Regions from separate parts of the Cytobacillus sp. FSL W8-0315 genome, predicted to be linked through region 3. Evidence: predicted binding sites of a transcription regulator. Region 3 holds the regulator's gene; each other region holds the start of a gene.
The links. Region 3 encodes LexA, which represses DNA repair genes until DNA is damaged. Its sites were predicted from a motif close to CGAACATATGTTCG; they were not measured.
Positions count from the first base shown of each region.

Region 1 (6,530 bases), 140 kb from region 3:
ATGTTCTTTACCATCTGGTCCGGCTGGGACTATTTTGCAAAAAACAAGCAGGCCTTCATTAACTCAAAATAATTTTTTTAGCCAGAAAGGGGCTTTTGAATGAATGCAGAAATTATAGCTGTCGGGTCTGAGCTTTTACTTGGACAAATCGTTAATACAAATGCCCGCTTTCTTTCCCGGCAGCTTGCTGAACTGGGCATTAATGTTTTTTACCATTCAGTGGTTGGCGATAACCCTGAGCGCCTGAAGTCTGTGATCAAAATTGCGGAAGATCGATCAGATCTGATCGTTTTCACTGGCGGGCTGGGGCCGACAAAGGATGATTTGACGAAAGAAACGATTGCCCGCCATCTAGGCAAAGAGCTTGTCATGGATGAGCAGGCGCTTGAATCCATACAGATGTATTTTAAACGGACCAACAGAGAGATGACTGAGAATAATAAAAAACAGGCACTTGTACTTGAGGATGCACAAGTACTTCCTAACGAGCATGGAATGGCTCCTGGAATGATTTCCGATAATGGCGGGCATGTTTTTATGCTACTTCCGGGACCTCCAAATGAAATGGAGCCTATGTTCCTGAAACATGCTTTTCCGGCCCTGCAATCCAAGCTGGGCACAGATGATGTGATTGTTTCCCGGGTATTGCACTTTTTCGGGATTGGAGAAGCCATGCTTGAAACTGAGATTGAAGATATTATCGATGCGCAGAGTAATCCAACAATTGCTCCGCTTGCCTCTGACGGAGAAGTCACGCTAAGGCTTACGGCAAAGCATAGCCAGCCTAACACGGCAATGATGCTGATGGATGAAACTGAAGCTAAAATCCTCGGCCGTGTCGGCGAATTCTTCTATGGCTACGATGACACTTCCTTGATGCATGAGCTCACCAAGCTGATCAAGGAAAACAATATGACTATTTCCGCTGCTGAGAGTTTAACAGGCGGCATGTTTCAGCAGGAGTTTACATCCATTCCGGGAGCAGGCGGACTTCTAAAAGGCGGAGTGGTTTGCTATACAAACGAAGTTAAGGCTGAGGTTTTAAAAGTTCGCAAAGAAACGATTGATAACGAGGGGGTCGTCAGTGCTCAGTGTGCAGCAGAGCTTGCTGAGAATGTCGCCAGTCTGACTAACTCAGATATCGGAATCAGCTTCACAGGTGTTGCTGGTCCTGACGAACTGGAAGGCAACCCGGTGGGAACCGTATATATAGGCATCTGGATAAAAGGTAAGCCTGTCCAGACTGAAAAGCTGAACCTTGGGGGAACCAGGGCGGCAAACCGTGTCCGTACGGTAAAATATGGCTGCCATTTTCTTATAAAAGCATTAAAAGAATGTCAGAGCGCCTGAAAAGCGTTCTGATTTTTTAATAGCCTGAAAAATAGACAGAATTCTTATCGAAATGCCATTTCTTCTATTGATTCACATCTGAAAATTACATTTTCCACAGCATGAATTGATATTTTCGGGCAAAATGTCCTGGTGAAAAAAATCGAATGGATGTTCGACTTTTTGCTCGACAAATGCATTGAAAAGGTTTATAGTAGAGTTAGGTTTTGAGATGAGACAAAACGAATCTAATCAAAAGATAGATTCGTCTATATAAAAGGAGGAACTATTAGTGAGTGATCGTCAAGCAGCTCTTGAAATGGCGTTAAAACAAATAGAAAAGCAATTTGGTAAAGGTTCTATTATGAAGCTTGGTGAACAGACTGACCGGAAAATTTCCACTGCACCAAGCGGATCCCTTGCCCTTGATGCAGCTCTTGGGGTAGGGGGCTATCCAAGAGGACGCATTATTGAAATTTATGGACCTGAGAGCTCAGGTAAAACAACTGTAGCCCTGCATGCAATTGCAGAGGTTCAGGCAAGCGGCGGACAAGCTGCTTTTATCGATGCTGAACATGCTCTAGACCCTGTTTATGCACAAAATCTTGGTGTGAATATTGATGAGCTTTTACTTTCCCAGCCGGATACAGGAGAGCAGGCGCTTGAAATTGCAGAAGCACTTGTTCGAAGCGGAGCTGTTGATATTCTGGTAATTGACTCTGTTGCAGCCCTTGTGCCAAAGGCTGAAATTGAAGGGGAAATGGGTGATTCCCATGTTGGTTTGCAGGCCCGCCTTATGTCCCAGGCACTTCGTAAACTATCAGGCGCAATCAACAAATCTAAAACCATTGCGATTTTCATTAACCAGATCCGTGAAAAAGTCGGAGTTATGTTCGGAAACCCTGAAACCACTCCTGGCGGACGCGCTTTGAAATTCTACTCTTCTGTCCGTCTTGAAGTGCGCCGTGCAGAAACTCTTAAGCAGGGCAATGAAATGGTTGGTAATAAGACAAAGATCAAAGTTGTCAAAAACAAAGTCGCTCCTCCGTTCAGAGTGGCGGAAGTAGATATCATGTACGGTGAAGGAATCTCTAAGGAAGGCGAAATCATCGATCTTGGCTCTGAACTGGATATTGTCCAAAAGAGCGGCTCATGGTACTCATACAATGAAGAGCGCCTTGGCCAAGGCCGTGAAAACGCCAAAGTATTCCTAAAAGAAAACCCTGAAATCCGCCTCACTATCCAAAAACAAATCCGTGAACACTATGGACTTGATGGAGATAAAGTAATCAGCGGAGACGAAGAGCAGGAAGAATTCGAGCTGATCGATTAATACAAAGCAAAAGCAAAGCCCGGGCGGCTTTGCTTTTCTTATAGGTATGAAATTATGTAAACGGGAAGGTTACATGTGGATTTGAGCTCATGGTACGACAGTTCATCAGTAGTATTGAAAATATCCTTTGAAATATCGGTTTAAGGGTTTTGATAACTAAAATTACTTAATTAGTACATGCTGATTGTAGTGGAAGGCGCGAGATCCTCGAAAATGCTAACGCATTTTCTTCGTGCGGTGTTTAACAGAGGAGCTTACTCAATGTCCTGCGGGAGTGCGGTAAACGGGAGACCCCGTTGGCGCGAATGCGCTGAGGAGGCTCCCGGACCGCCCTCGGCCGCTGAGTGACTGCATCAGAAATCAACACCCATATTCAACGGACGCTAAACAAAATCTTAATTGTAACCAGTTGTAATCTTAAGACATAAAAAAATGAATTGACTAAATGATCAAAAGTGTTCAAACCAATCGAAATATTAAGAAAAGCCTATAGGACAAACCCTTGACAATGAAATTCCACAGCTTTACAATTAAAAATGTATATTTTACATTTTATATGTAAAGAAATTCTTACTGAGTTAGACTTTGTCTTTCTCCAGGCTCCATTGGCTATTCATACGTTAATATTATGCCAGCCCTCAAATGGATGCCCAGTGCTTTATTGAGATTGAAACGTTTAAAAGCCTTAGTGCTGTATGTTGAATTGGACAATGTACATGCCGACACTTTAAAAAACGTAACACAAACAAGTTCATAGCAAGAGGAGGTGAAATGATGGATCTAGTAACAGCAATCATCTCCATTTTGCTTGGCCTAATCGTCGGTGCTATTGTTGGCTATTTTGTTCGCAAATCTATTGCCGAAGCAAAAATTGCAGGAGCTAAAGATGCTGCTGAGCAGATTTTGGAAGACGCAAAGCGAGAAGCTGAGGCTACGAAGAAAGAAGCCCTGCTTGAAGCGAAAGATGAAATTCACAAGCTTCGCACAGATGCGGAAAGTGAAATTCGTGATCGAAGAAATGAACTGCAAAAACAAGAAAATCGCTTAATGCAAAAAGAAGAGAACCTTGATCGCAAAGATGAAACGTTAGATAAACGTGAAGCGCTTTTAGAAAAGAGGGACGATTCTCTTAGCAAAAGACAACAGCATATTGAAGAGATGGAAAGCAAAGTGGACGAGATGATTAAAGAGCAGCAAGCTGAGCTGGAACGCATCTCAGGCTTGACTCGTGAAGAGGCAAAGTCCATCATTTTAGAGCGCACGGAGCAGGAAGTGGCTCACGATGTCGCTATTATGGTAAAAGAGAGCGAGACTAGAGCGAAAGAGGACGCAGATAAGAAAGCGAAGGAAATCTTGTCACTGGCTATCCAAAGATGTGCAGCTGATCATGTAGCAGAAACTACAGTATCAGTTGTCAACCTGCCAAATGATGAGATGAAAGGGCGCATTATTGGCCGTGAAGGCCGTAATATCCGTACTCTTGAAACTCTGACTGGAATTGATCTCATAATCGATGATACGCCGGAAGCGGTTATTTTATCCGGTTTTGATCCGATTCGCCGTGAGACTGCACGCTTAGCTTTAGACAAACTGGTTCAGGACGGACGCATCCATCCAGCTCGGATTGAGGAGATGGTTGATAAGGCCCGCCGTGAAGTGGATGAACACATCCGCGAAATTGGTGAACAAACTACTTTCGAAGTTGGTGTTCACGGTCTGCATCCAGATTTAATCAAAATTCTTGGCCGTTTAAAATTCCGTACAAGCTACGGTCAGAATGTGTTAAAGCATTCAATGGAAGTGGCTCAGCTTTCAGGTTTGCTGGCGGCCGAATTAGGACAGGACGAAACATTGGCACGCCGTGCTGGATTGCTTCATGATATTGGAAAAGCAATCGACCATGAGGTGGAAGGAAGCCATGTTGAAATCGGTGTGGAACTTGCCACTAAGTATAAGGAGCATCCTGTTGTCATCAACAGTATTGCTTCCCACCATGGTGACACAGAGCCTACTTCGATCATTGCCGTGCTTGTCGCTGCAGCTGATGCTTTATCAGCAGCAAGACCTGGAGCAAGAAGAGAGACTCTTGAAAATTATATTCGACGTCTGGAAAAGCTTGAAGAGATTTCAGAATCCTATGATGGCGTTGAAAAATCATTTGCCATTCAGGCAGGACGGGAAATTCGCATTATGGTTAAGCCTGAACAAATTGATGACCTTGAATCTCATCGTTTGGCAAGGGATATCCGTAAGAAGATTGAAGAGGAACTTGATTACCCGGGCCACATCAAGGTCACGGTTATCCGTGAAACGAGGGCCGTTGAATATGCAAAATAAAGCGATGCACATGCATCGCTTTATTTCTTTTTCGGGGTGTGCTTTATATTGATGCAGGAAACTGTGTTAAACTAATAAAAAAGACTGGAAAAGCATACATATATCTTTAAAAACAGAAAGGGATATGACATGAATATATTGTTTGTCGGAGATGTAGTGGGATCCCAGGGGCGTGATATGATCACTGAATATGTACCGAAGCTAAAAGAAAAATACCGCCCGCATATCACGATTATTAATGGGGAAAATGCAGCAGGGGGAAAGGGAATAACAGAAAAGATATACCGGGGATTTCTGGAGGCCGGTGCTCAGGCGGTAACGCTCGGTAATCATACATGGGATAACCGGGAGATTTTTGAATTCATTGACCGCGCTAAATACATGGTCCGTCCGGCCAATTTTCCTTCAAATAATCCTGGCAAAGGCATGGTGTTTTTAAAATTCAATACAGAGGAAGTAGCGGTTATCAGCCTTCAGGGCAGGACTTTTATGAATACAAGTGATTGTCCTTTCCAAAAGGCGGATGAACTGATAAAGGAAGCCCGTGAAAGGACTCCGTTCATTTTTGTTGATTTTCATGCGGAAGCAACAAGTGAAAAACAGGCAATGGGCTGGTATTTGGATGGAAAAGTATCAGCAGTAGTAGGTACGCATACGCACGTGCAGACAGCCGATAACCGTGTTTTGCCTGGCGGGACAGCTTTTATGTCTGATGTAGGAATGACAGGCCCTTATGACGGTATCCTTGGTGTTGAAAAAGAAGCTGTGATCAAAAGGTTTTTGACTGGATTACCGGTTCGATTTGAGGTTCCGAAAGAAGGCAGGACCCAATTAAGTGCAGCATTCATTGAGCTGAACCCAAAAACGGGGCTCGCAAAAAAAATTGACCGGATCTTAATTAACGATGACCACCCTTTTTACACATAAACAGATAAAAAACTGCATTCGGATGTCCGAATGCAGTTTTTAGTTTTTTTCATGAAAATCAGCCTGAAACCCTGCTTTTTTTGTCCAAGCCGGAATATGTGAATTCCAAGCTGAATATAGTAGCAATGGAATGATATATAGACCTGGTGCTAAATTCCATCAAAGCAGTATGACATGAACGGAAAGTAATTGCCTCTCTGAAGGCATTCGGCCTTTGCAGAAGGCGAATCAGCGCTTTGAGCAATGCATACAGGAGGGGTAAAACGAGGAGGAGCTAGGAATGGAAATATTAAAAGTTTCAGCAAAATCTAATCCTAATTCTGTAGCTGGTGCGCTTGCTGGAGTTCTTCGCGAAAGAGGAAATGCAGAAATCCAGGCAATTGGTGCGGGTGCATTGAACCAGGCTGTTAAGGCAGTAGCGATCGCAAGAGGATTCGTAGCGCCTAGCGGAGTGGATTTAATTTGTATCCCTGCATTCACGGATATTCTGATTGACGGCGAAGAGCGGACTGCCATTAAGCTGATTGTGGAGCCGCGTTAGCCAAAAGCTTCAGAATGGGAAATCATCCATTGTCATATGCATAAGTCAGCAAAATATAAATTC
Region 1 covers NZ_JBBOOC010000001.1:4,026,338-4,032,867, reverse strand. Annotated here, with positions in the region: gene pgsA (CDP-diacylglycerol--glycerol-3-phosphate 3-phosphatidyltransferase) at 1-72, shown strand, start outside; gene MKY20_RS20745 (competence/damage-inducible protein A) at 100-1,350, shown strand; gene recA (recombinase RecA) at 1,622-2,662, shown strand; gene rny (ribonuclease Y) at 3,437-4,999, shown strand; gene MKY20_RS20730 (TIGR00282 family metallophosphoesterase) at 5,129-5,926, shown strand; gene spoVS (stage V sporulation protein SpoVS) at 6,207-6,467, shown strand.
Region 1: recA (recombinase RecA) is a predicted target of LexA. The motif match lies at 1,494-1,507, and genes of this name have one in related genera.

Region 2 (6,530 bases), 3.8 Mb from region 3:
CAGGCAGGTACCTCCCATTACTTAGGTACAAAATTTGCCGAAGCTTTCGATATCAAATATTTGAATAAAGAAAATAAACACACCTTTGTCCATACAACATCCTGGGGTACGTCTACAAGGTTAATTGGCTCCGTCATCATGGTTCATGGAGATGAGCAAGGCCTTGTGCTGCCTCCAAAAATAGCACCGACTCAAGTTGTACTGATTCCAGTCGGGCCATGGAAAAAGAACCCGGCCATTATGGAGAAGTTAGATGAAATCTTTGCAGCATTAAAGGCAGAAGGAATCCGCGTCCGCCTAGATGATTCTGATCAATCACCAGGCTATAAATTTAATGAGTGGGAACTGAAAGGTGTACCTGTCCGCATAGAACTCGGTCCACGTGATTTAGACCAAAATCAATGTTTAATGAAGGCCCGTGATCTTGGAGACAAAGTTGCGGTACCGCTTGAAGCCATTATTGACAGCATTAAAAAAGAGCTTGAAACCATGCAGAATCGTCTATTCGAAAATGCAAAAGCGTTCCGCTCGGAGAATTCACACACACATATTGATACAATGGACCAGTTAGAACAGCACATAGCAGAATCCGAATTAAATGAAACCATTCCTGGCTGGATATTGGCTGGCTGGTGCGGAGAAGACGCCTGTGAAGAAAGTGTCAAAGAAAAAACAAAATTCACAACAAGGAACATTCCGTTCAATCCGCCGGCAACTAAGGACACATGCATCCATTGTGGTAAAGAAGCGAAGCATACGGTTTGGTTTGCGCGAGCTTATTAAGCTTGAATGTGAAATATTACGTGATCTTTCAGGGTCAATTATTTAGGTCCGCCTCACTCAGGCGGACTTTTTTCTTAAAGATGATTGAATGAACGTCCAGGTTTCACAGTAAAGCATTCGAATAAGGAACTTAAACATATTTTATTGAACTGATTAATATGTTAAAATCAAAAATGTCTAAAAATTTAGATAACATTTTCGGACAATGTTATTATGACAATCAATATATTGGCATGAAAATACTATGGGGAACAGATCTCAAATAACTTTATAGGTATTGAAAGGGGAAAATCATTTGAATCAAACATTATTAATTATTGATGCCCAACAGGAGTTAATTGATGGGAATATAAAAGAAAGTAAAGTTTTTAATAAAGAGCGGCTTATTGGGAATATCAATTTAGTGATCGAAAAGGCAAAGCAATCCAGTATTCCAGTTGTCTTTGTTAGGGATTTAGATGTTGCTGAAGGGAAAGGCAAAGGATTTCAGGTTCACGAAGAAATTAATGTGCCTGCGGAAACGAAGTTCTTTGATAAAGCTGCGACGAATTCCTTCCATGGAACAGGACTGCTGGATCACCTTAAATCTCAAAAGGTCAAGCATGTTGTTATAATGGGGTGTAAAACCCAGCACTGTATAGACAGTGCAGTTAGAACCGCAACTATTAGTGGATTGGATGTAACATTAGTAGGTGATGGACATTCAACAACGGACAGCGATGCTTTAAGTGCAGAACAAATTATCAAGCATCATAATGATACTCTTCACGGCCATTACAATGTGGAACATTTTTCAGTTGTCAGAAATGCAGCGGAAGACTTGTTTCATCCGATACATGATTCATATAGGTGAATTGAATTTATAGTATAGAGATATTCCTTATTAACAATAGATTCCCAATTTCTTACTGTGAAATTGGGATATTTAATTTGTGAAAGATAGGCATTCATGAAAGTAGAGGTATACAGGAATTTCCTGAACATCAAGAATGCTGCCCCCGTATTTTTTCCCCTTTTTTCGCTTTTAGAATCCATTTTATAAACTGTTGCCTGTCATATAAACGCATATTGTTTGCTTCGGCAAATTCAATTGCTTGACGGGTGAAACGCTCATTTGTGATGACCCAGCATTCAGCAGCATCAAAAATATCCATTTGCCTTAAAGTTTTTTGGACTAGGCGTATTCCGACTTCTCTTTTATGGCTTTTGACTTTAACAATCACTTGATACCCCGATGGAGAGGCAAGTAAAAAACTTATATCCGGATTCTCATCAATCGGTTTTGTAACTATATAACCAAGTTTGGATAATAGAGAGATGGAGAAATCCTCTAATTGCTCATCTGAAAGTTTGCTGATCAGCCAGATTTCGGAATCCGCCTGACTTTTCTGATCACGGCGAAACCAAAACAATCCGTAAACGAGATAGAAAATCACCTCTCCCAAAAAAGTCAGAAATGCATTTTCCCAATTGTTCGTATTCATAAAGACAATAATCGGCACCAGGATGATCATAAACCAAAGTATTAGATGATGACGTTCATTCAACCTGTAACACATCCTTCATTCTAAAAGTCTTCTAATCTTGTTATATCACAAATCATTTGGGCGGCAAGAATAGGAATATCTAAAAAGATTGGAATAGCCAAAATATATTGGTAAAATTTACATTTACGAACATGTGTTTTATAATATTATTATCTTAAAATGGAGGTAGAATACTTGAGGCCGGAACTAAGAAAGGATTTGGAAGTAAAAGATTTCCTCAGCTATTATTGGTTAAAAGAAGAGCTGCGAGTTTTTTGCAGAGAGAATGGAATGAGTGCTGCTGGCTCTAAAATGGAGATTACGGATAGAATAGCAGCATTTCTTCAGACAGGAGAAATAAACAAGCCAGCAAAGAAAAAAAAGTCCCCTTCTAAAGATGTTTTGTCAGAATTAAATTTAGATACTGTCATCACAGAAAATCACCGCTGCAGCCAGACTGTAAGAGCCTTCTTCAAATCAATTATCCCTAAATTTCATTTTTCGACTTATATTCAAAATTATTTTAAAGAAAATGCAGGCAAAACATATCGTGATGTGGTTCATGCTTGGTATGAAGAGGAAGAAAGAAAAAAGAATCCGTCTTATAAAAAACAAATAGGGTCTCAATTCGAATATAATCAGTTCACCAGAGATTATTTTGCAGACCCAAAAAACAAAGGCAGTAATCGAGAAGAGGCCATTAAAGCCTGGAATGTTTTATAAAAACTGCCAGGAAGCAACAAATACAGAGGCTGATTTACATATGAAAGCAGGTTTGAAGTTAATCAATTAATTAGAGTAGATGCAGAATGGAATTTAATGGGCAGGAATGGGTGTGGTTGAAAGGGTTTGGAGCAACAACTAATTGTGGATGAATTACCCAATGTAAGTTTTATAATGGAGGTCTCCAAATGAAGATTCGGCTTACGGAATTTAGCGATAATTGGGCTTTAATGTATGAAGTAGAGGCACAGTTTCTCAAAACCATCTTTAAAGATGACATCATAAAATGTGAACATTTTGGCAGTACTGCGGTCCAGGGGATGAAGGCAAAGCCTGTAATCGATATGATATTTATTGTGAAGGACATCGAAAAGATAGACAGTTTTAATGAAGAAATGAAAAACCTAGGATATGAGGCTGCTGGCGAATGGGGAATTACAGGAAGACGATTATTTCGAAAAGGCGGGGAAAACCGATCTCATCATTTGCATTTCTATCAATTTGATAACCCCCAAATAGAACGGCACCTAATATTTAGAGATTATCTGCGGTCCCATCCTGCTGAAGCAGCAAGGTACACTAAATTCAAGGAAGAATTAGCAAAAAGGTTTGATGACACAAGTGAGTATAGCCAAGCAAAAAAGGCATTTGTGAAGGAAATGGAGAAAAAAGCACTTGTTTGGTCTGGGGAAGCAAGGAAATTAAATGCAGAGGAATAGCAATATGCTCTCATTCCTTCACAATTATGGCATTAGGTTAAAAGGATTTTAATTACAGCCAATGTGCTTAACAAACTTTTGGTATGCTTTTGCAGTAATCATTGAAATTAAATAAATGCTTATGAATGAAGCAACAGATACGAAGAGTAAATAAATTACTGTATAAGGTTTAGGAATATCCACATTGAAAAAGGCAAATATAGTTATTAACAATGAAATTCCTATTGCTTTTGTGGTGTGTTTATTTTGAGTGTTCATAAAATCCTCCTTTCGATTAATCTTAATAACTGTCTGTTAGTTAAATAACATATATCTACATATTAACATAAAATCCCATTAATATCTTTCAAAAGGATTTATCTTCCAAATATCGAATTATATAGGGAAATCTTATATTTAGGAGATTACTATGGGGTATGTCATGGAGTTAAGAAAAATAGTTGGAAGCCGTCCTCTTGTTATTACTGGAGCGAGTGTAATCGTTTTGGATAAGAATAATAGGCTGTTATTACAATTAAGGAAGGATAATAACTGCTGGGGATTGGCGGGAGGTTCTCTGGAGCCCGGAGAGACATTGGAAGAGGTGGCTAAGAGAGAGCTGCTTGAAGAAACTGGGTTAACAGCAAATGATCTGCGGTTGTTTAATATCTATTCAGGAGATGAATTTTACTATAAATATCCTCACGGTGATGAAGTATATAATGTCATTGCCTCCTATATCTGCACCGACTATGATGGAGAACTTACAATCGATAACGAAGAGGTTAATGATTTACGCTTTTATCATGTTCATGATATTCCCTCAAATATAAGCCCTCCAGATCGTAAAGTGATTGAGGATTATATTAATTCTATTTAAGAAGGAGTTCCCAACCGGAGCTCTTTTTTCTTCGCTGAAAAACAGAAAATAATGGAATTGGGATAATTTTCTATGAAGAAAATGATAAGATTAATTTAGAAGGAGGGAGGGCAGAAATAATCATTTTCGAAGACATAGATCATCTAATTATGCTCGATACTGAAGGATTTGTTCAAAAATTTAATAGTATAAATTTCGTTACTAAATATAAAAAGGAAGTTGGAATATGGAAAAAAACAAGAAGTTTTTGACGGTACTGATAACAGTAGCATTATCAGGTGTACTGGCTGCTTGTGGAGACTCATCTGAAGAATCGAGCAGCCAGCCAGCTAATAACAGCTCGGCTCAAAATGAAGATGGCGGCTCAACTGATAGGGATTCTGCAGATTCAGAGGAAAATGAGGAAGAAAACTCTTCTGGCAGCAGTGACAACACACAGCTCAATGAACAAGAAAATACAGACAATTCATCTGCAGCCTCAAATGATGGAGAGTCAGTGGAGTCCAGTAATCAAAATGAAAATCATGAAAGTAATAAGGATGAATATCTAAAGAAACTAAACAAAATGGAAGAAGCGGACAGATATGAAGAAGCCAAGACAACCACCGCAGAATTGGTGGAGCAAGAGGCGGAAAGATATAGAAATTGGGATGAGGAATTAAACAAAATTTATGGTCTGCTAGAAGATCAGCTTGATAAAGGGCAGATGGACCAGTTAAGAGAAGAACAGCGGATCTGGATCCAACAAAGAGATGAAGCTGCGAAAAAGTCTTCTCTGAAATACAAAGGCGGTTCGATGGAGCCATTGGAATATGTGGCTACACAAGCAAGTCTTACAAGAGAAAGGTGTTATTTGTTGGTTGCAAAGTATATGAAGTAATTTTTGGCACTAACGAGCAGGTTGCCTCCATCTCCTTTGTACTTATTTTAAACGAGTGAAAGAGTTGCAAATCCAGTAGGGATAGCAGCTCCTTTTTTTTCTTCGGCCAGACGGGGCAGATTTGTATTTGGTCATTAAATAATAAATATGTTTAATAGATAATTACACAAGCAAAGGTAATAAATTTGAATAAAGATATAGTAATCTATCAAGAAAGGAGTGGATTATGTTGAGTTCATCTTGGCATTCTGAAGGAAGAACAATTTATCATAGTGGTTATAGCTATAATCAGAATGACTACTATCATCATGATGGATATATGCAGGACCAGTACGATCATCATGGTTACTATTATGATCGATGTAGACAGGATAAGTGCAAACCCCATGATTGCCATTATGATTGCAGAAATAAACAGAACAGATGCAATCATCATGCTTGCCATCATGATTGTGGATGCAGATATGACAAGTGTAAACATCATACTTGCCATCATGATTGCTGCTGCAAAAAGAAAGAATGTTTCGAGAAGCACTGCAAAACCATTTGCCAGCATAAGCATAATGAACACTGCAAAAATGGCTACCGAATAGTTTGGCGTAAAGAAGAAAAATGCTGTAACGATGGACGCAAAATTGTTTGGCATAAGGAGAAAATACCATGCAAAGATGACTGTCGCGTAGTATGCTGGAATAAGCCAATAAAATGTTAAACAAACATCGTCTAGGTGTGTGTGTTGACATAAACTTGATCAATTGTGGTCAAGTTTTTTTTCAGAGGGAGCCGAATCTGGCATGTTACATAGGTTTTATCATTTCGCAACTGTCTATATTGTCCTCGGCAAAAAAGACTGAATAAAATTAAAATTGAAACAATCCAAGGCTTCAACCGTATATAGTTAGGAAAAAGGAGGTTTGGTTTGAAGTATCTAATTATCGGAATGGTTTTGTCAATAACTGGTGTTTTACTATCATTTGGTTTTGGGGAATTAAGTAAGGCTTACTTAGTGACAGGAGCAATTGGCTTATTTTTTTTGGCCA
Region 2 covers NZ_JBBOOC010000001.1:78,062-84,591, reverse strand. Annotated here, with positions in the region: gene proS (proline--tRNA ligase) at 1-783, shown strand, start outside; gene MKY20_RS00510 (cysteine hydrolase family protein) at 1,079-1,636, shown strand; gene MKY20_RS00505 (restriction endonuclease) at 1,767-2,330, opposite strand; gene MKY20_RS00500 (DUF6434 domain-containing protein) at 2,505-3,032, shown strand; gene MKY20_RS00495 (GrpB family protein) at 3,221-3,751, shown strand; gene MKY20_RS00490 (hypothetical protein) at 3,800-4,009, opposite strand; gene MKY20_RS00485 (NUDIX hydrolase) at 4,161-4,610, shown strand; gene MKY20_RS00480 (lysozyme inhibitor LprI family protein) at 4,837-5,490, shown strand; gene MKY20_RS00475 (hypothetical protein) at 5,763-6,083, shown strand; gene MKY20_RS00470 (DUF5316 family protein) at 6,410-6,530, shown strand, end outside.
Region 2: MKY20_RS00500 (DUF6434 domain-containing protein) is a predicted target of LexA. The motif match lies at 2,457-2,470, and genes of this name have one in related genera.

Region 3 (6,530 bases):
TGGCTTAGTCACAAAATCAATTTGCTTCGATAGAATAGACTTCATTTCACCTGACGAATGCTCATACTCTTCAAACAACTGAAAAAACATCCGCTCTCTGCCAAAATAATGGGCCGCAAATTCATCTTCTATTAAATACAATTGATAAGCTCTCATCTGGCCCCTCCTTCCGGGACAATCCATTTCTTTCAATTATAAGCAACCAAAAATAAGGAATGTGTCTGAAGATGTTAAAAACTTTCACTAATTTTGTCGAAAACGAAGAATTCAGTTGATTATGAGGATTCTTGCTGGGAGAACTGCTATAATAGCTGCTCAAAATATTTACTTCGTCATTTTCCCGGTTTTACTGAAATATAATCCTGTTTTTTTTAATATAAACCTATCTCACAAAAAAGGAAGAGCCTCTCAGCTCTCCCTTTCCGGTAAATATTATCCCTGCAGCAATGCTTTTACGCGTGCCACAACGTTTTCAACTGTGAATCCGTATTCTTCCATGATCTTCTCACCTGGTGCAGATGCGCCGAAGGTATCGATTGCAAGAACATCGCCTTCGTCTCCTGCATAGCGGTGCCATCCAAGTGAAGATCCCATTTCAATGGCAAGACGCTTCTTGACTGTCTTAGGAATTACGCTTTCTTTGTACTCTTTTGATTGAGCTTCGAAGCGGTCCCAAGCAGGCATGCTCACTACAGATGCATGGATGCCTTCGCCTTCAAGCGCTTTTTGTGCTTCAACAGCCAGGCTAACCTCAGATCCAGCAGCAAGCAATAATACATCCGCGTTGCTGTTGGAAGCTGGTGAAACAACATAAGCACCTTTTTGTACTCCTTCGTATGCCGCTGAATCCGTTCCTTTTAATGTAGGAAGGTTTTGACGGGTCAATACTAATGCAGTTGGCTTGTTTGTTGATTCAATTGCTGTTTTCCATGCAGCTGCTGTTTCATTTCCGTCAGCAGGGCGGACAACAGATAGGTTTGGCATTGCACGCAATGCAGCAAGCTGTTCTACAGGCTCATGTGTAGGTCCGTCTTCACCTACAGCGATACTGTCATGTGTGAATACATACGTAACAGGCAGGTTCATAAGTGCAGCCAGACGGATTGCCGGGCGCAAGTAATCAGAGAACACGAAGAATGTTCCGCCGAATACTTTTAATCCGCCGTGAAGGGCCATACCATTAAGTGCAGCACCCATTGCAAATTCACGTACACCAAACCAGATGTTGCGGCCGTCAAATGACTCAGCTGTAAAGTCGCCTGTACCTTTAATCATTGTTTTGTTGGAGCCTGCAAGGTCTGCAGAACCGCCAAAGAAGGAAGGCAGGTTTTGTGCGATTGCATTTAGCACTTCTCCGGAAGAAGCACGGCTTGCAAGGCTCTTTCCTTCTTCATAAACAGGGATGTCTTTATCCCAGCCTTCTGAAAGCTCGCCATTGATTGCCTGCTCCAGCTGTTTTCCTAACTCAGGATGCGCTTCTTTATACTGTGCAAAAAGGTCTTCCCATTCCTGCTGCTTCTTAGAGCCGCTTTCTACAACCTGCTGCTTGAAGTGATCATATACTTCCTGAGGAACATGGAAATCCTCTTCGAAAGTCCACTTATAGGCTTCTTTCGTTAATTTCAATTCATCAGCACCCAGTGGAGCGCCGTGAACATCAGATTTACCTGATTTGTTTGGAGAACCGTAGCCAATGACTGTTTTAACCTCAATCATTGTTGGTCGGTTTTCATCCTGCTTCGCTTCCTCAATTGCTTTTGCAATTTCGTGAAGATCATTGCCGTCTTCTACGCGGATATACTGCCAGCCGTATGACTTGAATCGCTGTTCAACACTTTCAGAGAAAGACTTATCAAGGTCACCATCAAGTGAGATATCATTTGAATCATATAGAACAACCAGTCTTCCAAGCTTTAAGTGGCCAGCAAGGGAAGCAGCTTCAGCCGAAACGCCTTCCATAAGGTCTCCGTCACCGCAGATGCTGTATGTATAGTGGTCAACAACATTGAAGTTGTCTTTGTTGTATGTTGCAGCCAGGTGGCGTTCAGCCATTGCCATACCAACAGCCATTGCAATACCTTGACCTAATGGGCCTGTTGTTGCGTCAACACCTGGAGTATGGCCATATTCAGGGTGACCTGGCGTCTTGCTTCCCCACTGTCTGAACTCTTTAATGTCATTCATGGAAACATCATAGCCAGAAAGATGAAGAAGGCTGTATAAAAGCATGGAGCCATGTCCAGCAGAAAGGACGAAACGGTCACGGTTGAACCATTCAGGATTTTTCGGGTTATGGTTCATGAAGCGTGTCCAAAGCGTATAAGCCATTGGCGCTGCACCCATCGGCATCCCCGGATGGCCGGAATTCGCCTTTTCAATGGCGTCGATTGATAAAGTACGAATGGAACTGATGGATAGTTCATCTGTGTGATTAAACATTCAATACATCCTTTCGAGTAGTAATTCTTTACTCTTTTAATATTATCGGGTGTCCTTTTTTTTCACAACCAATAGGGTCAGGAAAAGGACAAAAAAGCCGGTTTGTTACTATATTGACACAAAAAGACCCGGCGTATGTAAAAAAAGCGGAGATAGCCGGTAATAGAAGTCATCTCCGCTTTCTATTAAAAGAAGGAATACAGCATTGTGTATCCCTTGCAATTATAATATTAGTGAAGGCGGTTTTTATTTTGGAAGTCTTTTAGCTTTTTCGGAGTTACGTCATTTCCTTTCGGGTCAACGATTGTAACACCTTTAAGCGTGTTCAGCATGCCAGAGCGAAAAGTCTCCAAATACTCTTTGCGGAGAGAAGTCTGTTCTTTTGCTTCTGCTTCTGTTAAACCTGATTCCTTTGCCTTCTTTGCCAGTTCATTAATTCGGGCAAGTTTTTGTTTTGGCAGCATATATTAAAGCTCCTTTATATCAAAAGTTTACCTTTGGATATTCTGATAGAAGTTTTTATTATACAATAGCTTCAGATATGGAACAATACTGAAACTCAACTGCCATCATACTAAAAAAGAACACTTTTGACAAGAAAAGTGCTCTATTCAACAAGTGATTCCATATACTCTTTATACCTTCTGTGGACTGTTGCTTTTGAGATATTATAGCCAAAGCCTCTGAGTGTTGCAGCAATCTCTGCAAATGTTAACTCGTTTTTCCTTAGCCGGACAATTTCCTCTATCGGCACCTCTATTCTTTCCCTGCCGCCATTTGTTCCCTGATTGCTTAAGTTCTTCTCGGGGCGGTATCCCTTATCAACAGCCCGCTGCATGCCGCGTCTAATTTTGATGTTATGAAGCTTTCTCTGATATTCTTCTACCATCCCAACAATGTTCAGCACCATCGAATCTGATTCCGAAAGCTCGAGCTGGCCGTTATTCGAAATGCTGTACAGCTGAACTTCTTCCTTTAGGATGCAATGGAGTATCGCTATCTTTGCATTACCCCGCCCCAGCCTGGTTTCATCCTGAATGAGGACAACCTTGATATCCTTTTCTTTAATTAAGTCTAAAAGCTCCAATATACCGTCTCTTTCAAGGTCATATCCACTGGCCTGTTCGCGTATCACCTTGACTACTTCAAAATCATGCTTTTTCGCCAGATTCACCAGCTCTTCTTCCTGTCTTGAAAGGGACGTTTCCTGAGTATCCTTTGTTGTACTAACCCTGCAGTAAATAATTGCTTTCATAACTTCTCCTTATTCATAAAAGTCTGAACTGGCAAGCTCTTTATAAGGCTCGTCATCCAGTGCTTTTACTGGAATAACAATTTCATCGCCCGGAAAAATCCTGCCTGCCGCTATCTCATTATTTTGTTCGACCCAATTAATAAATTGATCTGTAGACAGCGAATGTTCAGCCGAAAAACTCTCAGCAATTTCCCATAAAGAGTCACCTTCTGCAACAGTGACTTTCACAAACTTTTCCGTATCAGGTGTCTCTATCTGAATGAGCATAATAAACGATGCTGTCAGGCTTAAAACGAAGAGAATAATAGCATAAGAATATGATTTCCACAATTTTTTCAGCATGATATACCACCTCTAAAAGAATGTATGTTCGCATTTGATGTTTTTATTATAGACCGAACATTTGTTTTGTGTCAATAAAAATTCGAACTTATGTTTGTATCATATGGTAATTGATGCTATAATTGAGACAACAAAAACATACGAGGTGCGTAAAGATGGTGAAATTATCAAAAAGGCAGCAAGATATATTAGAGTTTATTAAAGAGGAAGTTAAATTGAGAGGCTATCCGCCTTCTGTAAGGGAGATCGGGGAAGCAGTCGGCCTGGCTTCAAGCTCAACAGTTCACGGCCATCTCGCCCGTCTTGAAAGCAAAGGGCTGATCCGCAGAGATCCTACTAAACCGCGCGCCATTGAAATTTTAGATCTGGACGAGTCTTCTCACATCCCTAAGGTCAGTGCAGTCAATGTTCCGATCGTCGGTAAAGTAACTGCAGGGCAGCCGATAACAGCCATTGAAAATGTTGAAGAATACTTCCCTCTTCCAGAAAGAATGGCACCAGCTGATGAGCATGTATTCATGCTTGAAATCATGGGGGAAAGTATGATTGAAGCCGGAATCCTTGATGGCGACTATGTCATCGTCAAACAGCAGAGCACTGCTAATAATGGAGATATCGTGGTTGCCATGACAGAGGAAGATGAAGCAACTGTCAAAAGATTCTTTAAAGAAAAAGACTATATCCGGCTTCAGCCGGAAAACTCTACAATGGAACCTATCATCCTTCGAAATGTTTCCATCCTTGGCAAAGTTATAGGTGTATACCGCCATATGCATTAATAGAATGATAAAAAGCAGGCAGCCACTGCCTGCTTTTTATTTTTTCCAATTTTAAGAAGGTTATCAGTTCCTATTACCTGATGCTATTAGTGAAATCATACGAAAGTAACTGATACCTTTTCTGTTGGTACTAAGTTGCAGTCATGTATGACTATTTTATTATTCAGAAAATTCGGTATTTTTATGCATATTATTTTATAGCCACTTTCTATATAATGGTAATACACCGAGAATCAACCTAAGGTCGCTTGTCCAAAATCTCGACTTTAGGAGTGTGAAGAAAAAATGTTTTTGAACATTACCTTCGCTTTGTTGATTGGTGGGCTGGTCGGTGTCGTTGGACATATTCGGAAAGAAGGCAAAATGGTCAAACCCAGAAGGACAAAAAAATTCATCTATCTGGGGGTCTTTGAAGAAGTAATCATGGGGGCTTTAGCGGCTGTTTTTTTGGTCGTATCTTCAGATCCTGACTCTGCCTTAAAGGTAGTGCTCCTTGCGGTAATTGCAGGATTTGGAGGAGATGCACTGCTGACATGTCTCGATTTCCTAAAGATCAGACATAAAGAATAGAGAGATGCAGGGAAATACAAATTAGTTAAAACCTCGTTCACTTAGAAACGGGGTTTTTGTATTTTAGCTATGTAAAAACCCCCTGCTCATGCAAACAGAGTGTTTTCGAATTTTTAAAGTAATTGCTCATGTAGTGTTCGTTGCTCCAAGGGATGTACTTGCGTACGAAACATAAATACTAATCCTTGCCGTTAGAAATCCTCTTTAACTATTTTTTCAAAACTGCTCCTTCTGCTGAACCAATGGGCAATTAAGTATAGTGAAACTAAGATAAAAAAGGAATAAGCAAAGGCCCAATGGATTTTTTTATATAAGTGCAGCATTGGTGTTTTATATCTTTCACAAACCCTTGAAAACAGGACTAAACCGGCTAGCAACCATATTTATTCTTATCTTAGCTTTAGGGAATATTGTGACTGGCTTTATACCAGCAGATATAAATCTATTTTGGCATTCAATAGCAGCTCAACTTGACATGATAACTGTTTTGCCCGGTCTTTGGCTATACGCAAAATCTTTAGAAATTGGAAAACGCTGGACTCAATACTGTTTAGTTACATTACTAGTCATAGTCACACTCAATATGTTAATAATTTTCATCCCTATGCACGCCGGTCTATTGCAAAGGTTATTCTATTTAGTGATTTTCATATGGGGCACTGTACTGGCGTTTATTTTAAGTAAATGATTTGTTGCCACGCCTTTATCGCCTGAGCTCTTAATTCTTATTCTTAATTTACGCCCCCTGCCTTGGTTAAATTAGTCGTCTAACACAGAATCCTTACTATTAATATTTCTCGGGGGGAACCTAGATATTTCAACTCGTTACACCAGACCTTTTTTAAACCAAAATATATATATCTTTACAACATAAAGAAGAATCATGTTGGTAATTAATCCAAAGAACCAGTTCCAGTGAATATAGTGATACAATGAACTAAATTTTTCGAGAAGATAGGAGTAAGTTGTTATCCCCATTGAAAATAGTAAGTAGTACAAAAATGTTCTTCTTGTCCCTTTTTCTTTTGGATAAAAAAGTATAAAAAACACCGCAATTGTGGGATAAACAATATAATGCAATGAAAAGCTCATATTTGTCGCTTTATTAAATTCTCTATACGGAAACTCAACTAATCCAAATACCA
Region 3 covers NZ_JBBOOC010000001.1:3,888,044-3,894,573, forward strand. Annotated here, with positions in the region: gene sirA (sporulation inhibitor of replication protein SirA) at 1-156, opposite strand, end outside; gene tkt (transketolase) at 433-2,439, opposite strand; gene MKY20_RS19840 (DUF896 domain-containing protein) at 2,670-2,903, opposite strand; gene MKY20_RS19845 (YneB family resolvase-like protein) at 3,047-3,694, opposite strand; gene yneA (cell division suppressor protein YneA) at 3,704-4,036, opposite strand; gene lexA (transcriptional repressor LexA) at 4,192-4,815, shown strand; gene MKY20_RS19860 (DUF4257 domain-containing protein) at 5,101-5,385, shown strand; gene MKY20_RS19865 (hypothetical protein) at 5,711-6,073, shown strand; gene MKY20_RS19870 (CBO0543 family protein) at 6,211-6,530, opposite strand, start outside.